Regions from separate parts of the Bradyrhizobium sp. 6(2017) genome, predicted to be linked through region 1. Evidence: riboswitches for the same ligand, from Rfam matches in the RefSeq annotation. Region 1 holds a riboswitch; the other holds the start of a gene.
What was found. Region 1 has a riboswitch for glycine ahead of gcvT (glycine cleavage system aminomethyltransferase GcvT). Riboswitches for the same ligand answer to the same signal wherever they lie in the genome.
Positions count from the first base shown of each region.

Region 1 (3,289 bases):
CGGTGACGCGGAATTTGACGCCTTCGCCGGTGAGGATGCCGACGTCGCCGACCTGACCACCTGACTCGGCATAGAACGGCGTCTGGTTCAGCACGATCGCGGCGCTCTCGCCGGCCTTGAGGCCGTCGACCTCGGCACCGTCCTTGACCAGCGCCGTCACTACGCCTTCCGCGCTCTCGGTCTCATACCCGAGGAATTCGGTCGCACCGAGTTTCTCGCGCAGCGGGAACCAGATGTTTTCGGTCGCCGCCTCGCCCGAACCGACCCAGGACGCACGCGCCTTCTCGCGCTGACGGTTCATCGCGTCGGTGAATGAGGCCTGATCGACGCTGATGCCGCGCGACTTCAGCGCGTCCTGCGTCAGGTCCAGCGGGAAGCCGTAGGTGTCGTACAGCGTGAACGCAGTGTCGCCGTCGAACATGTCGCCCTTCTTGAGGCCGGCGCTCTTCTCGTCGAGGATCGACAGGCCACGCACCAGCGTCTTGCGGAAGCGCGTCTCTTCCAGCCGCAGCGTCTCCTCGATCAGCTTCTCGGCGCGCACCAGGTCCGGATAGGCCTGGCCCATCTCGCGGACCAGCGCCCAGACCAGGCGATGCATCAGCGGCTCGCTGGCACCCAGAAGCTGCGCGTGGCGCATCGCGCGGCGCATGATCCGGCGCAGCACGTAGCCGCGGCCCTCGTTCGACGGCAGCACGCCATCGGCAATCAGGAACGCCGACGAGCGCAGATGGTCCGCGATCACCCGGTACGACGCGACGTTCTGCGCGTTCGGCCCATGGCCGAGCGCCGACGCGGCCGCATCGATCAAATGGCGGAACAGATCGGTCTCGAACACGCTCTCGACGCCCTGCAGGATGGCCGCCATGCGTTCCAGCCCCATGCCGGTGTCGATCGAGGGACGCGGCAGCGCCACGCGCTCCTCCTTCGTCACCTGCTCGTACTGCATGAACACCAGGTTCCAGAATTCGAGGAAGCGATCGCCATCCTCCTCCGGGCTGCCCGGAGGTCCGCCCCAGATGTGCTCGCCGCGGTCGATGAAGATCTCGGAGCACGGCCCGCACGGGCCGGTATCGCCCATCGCCCAGAAATTGTCCGAGGTCGGGATGCGGATGATGCGGTCCTCCGAGAAGCCCGCGATCTTCTTCCAATAGCCGGCCGCCTCGTCGTCGGTGTGGTAGACGGTGACGAGCAGCTTGTCCTTCTTCAGCCCGAAATCCTTGGTGATCAGATTCCAGGCGAGCTCGATCGCGCGCTCTTTGAAGTAGTCGCCGAACGAGAAATTGCCCAGCATCTCGAAGAAGGTGAGATGGCGCGCGGTGTAGCCGACATTGTCGAGGTCGTTATGCTTGCCGCCGGCGCGCACGCACTTCTGCGACGTCGTGGCGCGCTGATAGGCGCGCTTTTCGACACCGGTGAAGACGTTCTTGAACTGCACCATGCCGGCATTGGTGAACATCAAGGTCGGGTCGTTGCGCGGAACCAGCGGCGACGACGCCACGATCTCGTGGCCGTTCTCCTTGAAGAAGTTCAGAAATGTCGACCTGATGTCGTTGACGCTGCTCATGTTCATCCAATCGGAAAAAGGGGCCGGCCAGCCGCAAAAAGGCGTCATTTTCCGGCCGAACGCTTTTAGACATTGCCAGCTGCGGTGTCCAGAAACTGTGCAGGCGGATCATGGGCTTGCCGCGGCAGCACAAAGCCCATTGGATAGTTGCTGCAGCTGCGTTGACAGTCTTGGTGGCGCCGTGTTTTCTACCTACCTGTACTTAAGTCACGTCGGGAGAGACCGGCCTTGCGCCGGCGCCGAAGGAGCAACCGCCCCGGAAACTCTCAGGCAAAAGGACCGCGTGACGTCTGACATCTGGAAAGAGGCGCTGGGGTTATCCCCGATGCGTCCGCCGACGGGATAATACTCTCAGGCACAGCGACAGATGGGGCTTTCTGCAGGTTTCTCAAGGGGAAATAGGTCCCCTGCGGGAACCGCGAGGGCCCTGTGATGCTTGCGCGCGAAACTTCCCCGCTGAAACAGACCCCGCTGCACGCGTTGCACCTGGCGCGCGGCGCCAAGATGGTGCCGTTCGCCGGCTATGACATGCCGGTGCAATACACCGCCGGCGTGCTCAAGGAGCACCTGCACACCCGCAAGGAAGCCGGCCTGTTCGACGTGTCGCACATGGGCCAGCTTGTCCTGAAGGCCAAATCCGGCAAGGTCACCGATGCGGCGCTCGCGCTGGAGAAGCTGGTGCCGCAGGACATTGTTGGCATCGCGCCGGGACGGCAGCGCTACGCGCAATTCACCAACGACGACGGCGGGCTGCTCGACGATTTGATGGTCGCGAATTTCGGCGATCATTTGTTCCTGGTGGTCAACGCCGCCTGCAAGGCCGAGGACGAGGCGCATCTGCGCGCGCATCTCTCCGACGCCTGCGAAATCGTGTCGCTGGCCGACCGCGCGCTGATTGCGCTGCAGGGACCGAAAGCCGAATCGGCGCTGGCGAAACTTTGTGCAGATGTCAGTTCGATGAAATTCATGGACGCCGGCCCGCGCCGCGTCGCCGACATCGACTGCTTCGTCTCGCGCTCCGGCTATACCGGCGAGGACGGTTTTGAGATTTCGGTGCCGGCGGACAAGGCCGAAGCCCTGGTCACGGCGTTGCTGGACAATCCCGACGTGCTGCCGATCGGGCTCGGCGCGCGCGACAGCCTGCGGCTCGAAGCCGGGCTCTGCCTCTATGGCCACGATATCGACACCACGACGACGCCAGTCGAAGGCGCGCTGGAATGGTCGGTGCAGAAGGTGCGCCGCAGCGGCGGCGCCCGTGCCGGCGGTTTTCCGGGCGCCGACAAGATCCTCGCCCAATTCGCGCAAGGTGCCTCCCGCCGCCGTGTCGGCTTGAAGCCTGACGGCCGCGCACCGGTGCGCGAAGGTGCAGCCCTGTTTGCCGATCCGACCTCGACCGAGCCAATCGGCAAGGTGACGTCGGGCGGCTTCGGCCCGAGCCTCAATGCGCCGGTTGCGATGGGCTATCTGCCGACCTCGCTTTCCGCGCTCGACACCACCGTTTTCGCCGAAGTGCGCGGCCAGCGGCTGCCGCTGAAAGTCGCCGCCACGCCGTTCGTTCCCAATACCTACAAACGCTAGACGCCAAAGGATCGATCCCCATGACGACGCTGTACACGTCCGACCACGAATGGCTCCGCATCGAGGGCGACGTCGCCACGATCGGGATCACCGACTACGCGCAATCGCAGCTCGGCGACGTCGTGTTCGTCGAATTGCCCAAGGTCG
Region 1 covers NZ_CP049289.2:6,465,231-6,468,519, forward strand. Annotated here, with positions in the region: gene alaS (alanine--tRNA ligase) at 1-1,564, opposite strand, end outside; glycine riboswitch at 1,767-1,856, shown strand; gene gcvT (glycine cleavage system aminomethyltransferase GcvT) at 1,997-3,142, shown strand; gene gcvH (glycine cleavage system protein GcvH) at 3,163-3,289, shown strand, end outside.

Region 2 (3,289 bases), 180 kb from region 1:
CGATGCCGGCGCGATCAAAACAACAAGAGAGAAAAACGATGAACCCAGCCAATCTTCCCTTTGATTCCGAAGCGATGCTGCAAGGGCTACGTAGCTGGGTGGAATGCGAGAGCCCGACCTGGGATTCGGCGGCGGTCGAACGCATGCTCGACCTTGCCGCGCGCGAGATGGCGATCATGGGTGCGACGATCGAACGCATCGCCGGACGCCAGGGCTTTGCCGGCTGCGTCCGCGCCCGTTTTCCTCATCCCAAGCAAGGCCAGCCCGGCATCCTGATCGCCGGTCACCTGGACACCGTGCACCCGGTTGGCACCATCGAGAAGCTGAAGTGGCGGCGCGAAGGCAACAAGTGCTTCGGGCCCGGCATCTTCGACATGAAGGGCGGCAACTATCTGTCGGTCGAGGCGATCAGACAATTGGCGCGCGCCGCATTCACGACGCCGCTGCCGATCACGGTGCTGTTCACCCCCGATGAAGAGGTCGGCACGCCGTCGACGCGCGACATCATCGAGGCGGAAGCCGCACGCAACAAATATGTGCTGGTGCCGGAGCCAGGCCGGCCGAACAACGGCGTCGTCACCGGTCGCTACGCGATCGCGCGCTTCAATCTGGAAGCAACAGGCAAGCCGAGCCATGCCGGCGCGACGCTGTCGTCCGGCCGCTCCGCGATCCGCGAGATGGCGCGGCAGATCATCGCCATCGACGGCATGACCACCGAGGACTGCACGTTCTCGGTCGGCATCGTGCATGGCGGCCAATGGGTCAATTGCGTCGCGACGACCTGCACCGGCGAAGCGCTCAGCATGGCCAAGCGCCAGGCCGATCTCGACCGCGGCGTCGAGCGCATGCTGGCGCTGTCGGGCACCGCCAACGACGTGACCTTCAAGGTGACGCGCGGCGTCACCCGCCCGGTGTGGGAGCCGGATGCCGGCACCATGGTGCTCTATGAAAAGGCAAAGAGCCTCGCGGCGGCGATGGGCCTCGATCTGCCGCACGGCAGCGCCGGCGGCGGATCGGACGGCAACTTTACCGGCGCGATGGGCATCCCCACGCTCGACGGCCTCGGCGTTCGCGGCGCCGATGCGCATACGCTCAACGAACATATCGAGGTCGACAGCCTCGCCGAGCGCGGCCGCCTGATGGCGGCGCTGCTGGCGACGCTGGACTGACGTCGATTTGCACTGCACAACACGTTGGCACTGCCGGATCGAAATTTAGCCTTGTCCAATTTTCAGGCTTCGCCTACGGTCCGGCCGTCCAACACGACGATGCGGGAGAGATCGGAGCGACAACATGCGTGTTGTTGGCTTCGGCGCCGACGGAGCAACCGCCCCGGAAACTCTCAGGCAAAAGGACTGTATCGTCAGGACGATCTGGAGAGAGACGAACATGGCCACACATCAAGGGCCATGACGTCCACCGAAGGGGATAGTTCGCTATTGGGCCTCGGCCCGATGCGGATCAAGCTCTCAGGTACCGTGACAGATGGGGCGCCGACGCCGGTTTCACCGGTGGTTCGGCGACTCTAACCCACGGGAGCCTGAAGACCACCATGCCTCACATTGCGATCATTGGCGCCGGCATCACCGGCGTGACGACGGCCTATGCCCTGCTCGAACGCGGCTACCGGGTGACTGTCCTCGACAGGCATCGCTACGCCGCGATGGAAACCTCGTTCGCCAATGGCGGACAGCTTTCCGCCAGCAACGCCGAAGTCTGGAACAGCGCCGCGACCATCCTCAAGGGTTTGCGCTGGATGCTCAGGAGCGACGCGCCGCTGCTGATGAATCCGAAGCCGAGCTGGCACAAATATTCCTGGATCGGCGAGTTCGTCGGCCACATCGGCCGCTATCGCAGCAACACCATCGAGACCACGCGGCTCGCCATCGAGGCGCGCAAACATCTGTTCTCGATCGCACAGCGCGAGAACATCGCCTTCGATCTCGAACGCCGCGGCATCCTGCACGTCTATCACGACAAGGCCGGCTTCGAAGCGGGCCTGCGGGTCAACACGCTGCTGCAGCAAGGCGGGCTCGACCGCCGGCCGGTAACGGCGGACGAAATCCGCGCCATCGAGCCCGCGCTGCAGACGGCCTGCTATGGCGGCTTCTTCACACCGTCGGATGCAACCGGCGATATCCACAAGTTCACCCGCGGGCTCGCCGACGCCTGCATCCGCCGCGGCGCGGCCTTCATCCACGAAGCCGATGTCGATGCGATCGCGCGCGGCGATGACGGCTTCCGCATCAGCTGGAACGAAGCCGCTTCGCACGACGCTGACGTCGCGACGCGGCATGAGTTGCAGGCGGACGGTGTAGTCATCTGCGCCGGGGTGGCGAGCCGCTACTTCGCTGGCATGCTCAACGACCGCGTCAATGTCTATCCGGTGAAGGGCTATTCGATCACCGTGCAACTCGATGCGCCGCAGAGCCGGGACGCTGCGCCGACCGTCAGCCTGCTCGATGAAGCTGCGAAAATCGTCACCAGCCGGCTCGGCGCCGACCGCTTCCGCGTCGCCGGCACCGCTGAGTTCAACGGCTTCAACCGCGACATTCGCGCCGACCGGATCCAGCCGCTGGTGGACTGGGTGCGACATCATTTCCCAGGGATCGACACGTCGACGATCGTGCCATGGGCGGGCCTGCGACCGATGATGCCGAACATGATGCCGGTGGTTCGCGCCGGACGGATTCCGGGCGTGTTCTACAATACGGGCCACGGTCATCTCGGCTGGACGCTGTCTGCCGCGACGGCGCAGATGGTCGCAGGGGCGATCGATGATTGCAGCGACCTCGACACGCCTTCAATGGTGCCGTCGCAGGTCGATACGACCGAGACCACTCACGCAGCTTTCCCCTAATTGTCCGGCCGAAGAGGAAGAATATGAGCGTATTTGCCTATGGCCAAGTCGGAATTCGCTGAGAAACGCCGCGTGATAGGAACTAGCGTCACAATGGGAAAAAGCGCTTCATCGCGGGAGGGGACAATGCGCATTGGGGTGGCGGGCACGCATGACATTGCGCCGACTCCGTGCCGTCTTTCCAAAACAGTCAAAGCTCAGCCTTCTGCACAGGGCTCCACGAAAGGCGCGACATGACAATTGAGACGTTGACCAAGCCGGATCAGATTGCCGCAGAGCTGTGCGCGGCCGTCGACCGAAACTTCGACGATCAGATCGCGTTCCTGTCACGCATGGTGCAGTTCCGCAGCTTGCGCGGACAGGAAGCGCCGCAACAAGTTTGGCTGGCCGAGCAGTTCGCAAAACGCCGCTACGACGTCGATGTGTTCA
Region 2 covers NZ_CP049289.2:6,281,886-6,285,174, forward strand. Annotated here, with positions in the region: gene G6P99_RS29695 (M20/M25/M40 family metallo-hydrolase) at 39-1,169, shown strand; glycine riboswitch at 1,262-1,368, shown strand; glycine riboswitch at 1,372-1,487, shown strand; gene G6P99_RS29700 (D-amino acid dehydrogenase) at 1,553-2,860, shown strand; gene G6P99_RS29705 (ArgE/DapE family deacylase) at 3,094-3,289, shown strand, end outside.
Region 2: another riboswitch for glycine. It lies ahead of G6P99_RS29700 (D-amino acid dehydrogenase); the one in region 1 lies ahead of gcvT (glycine cleavage system aminomethyltransferase GcvT).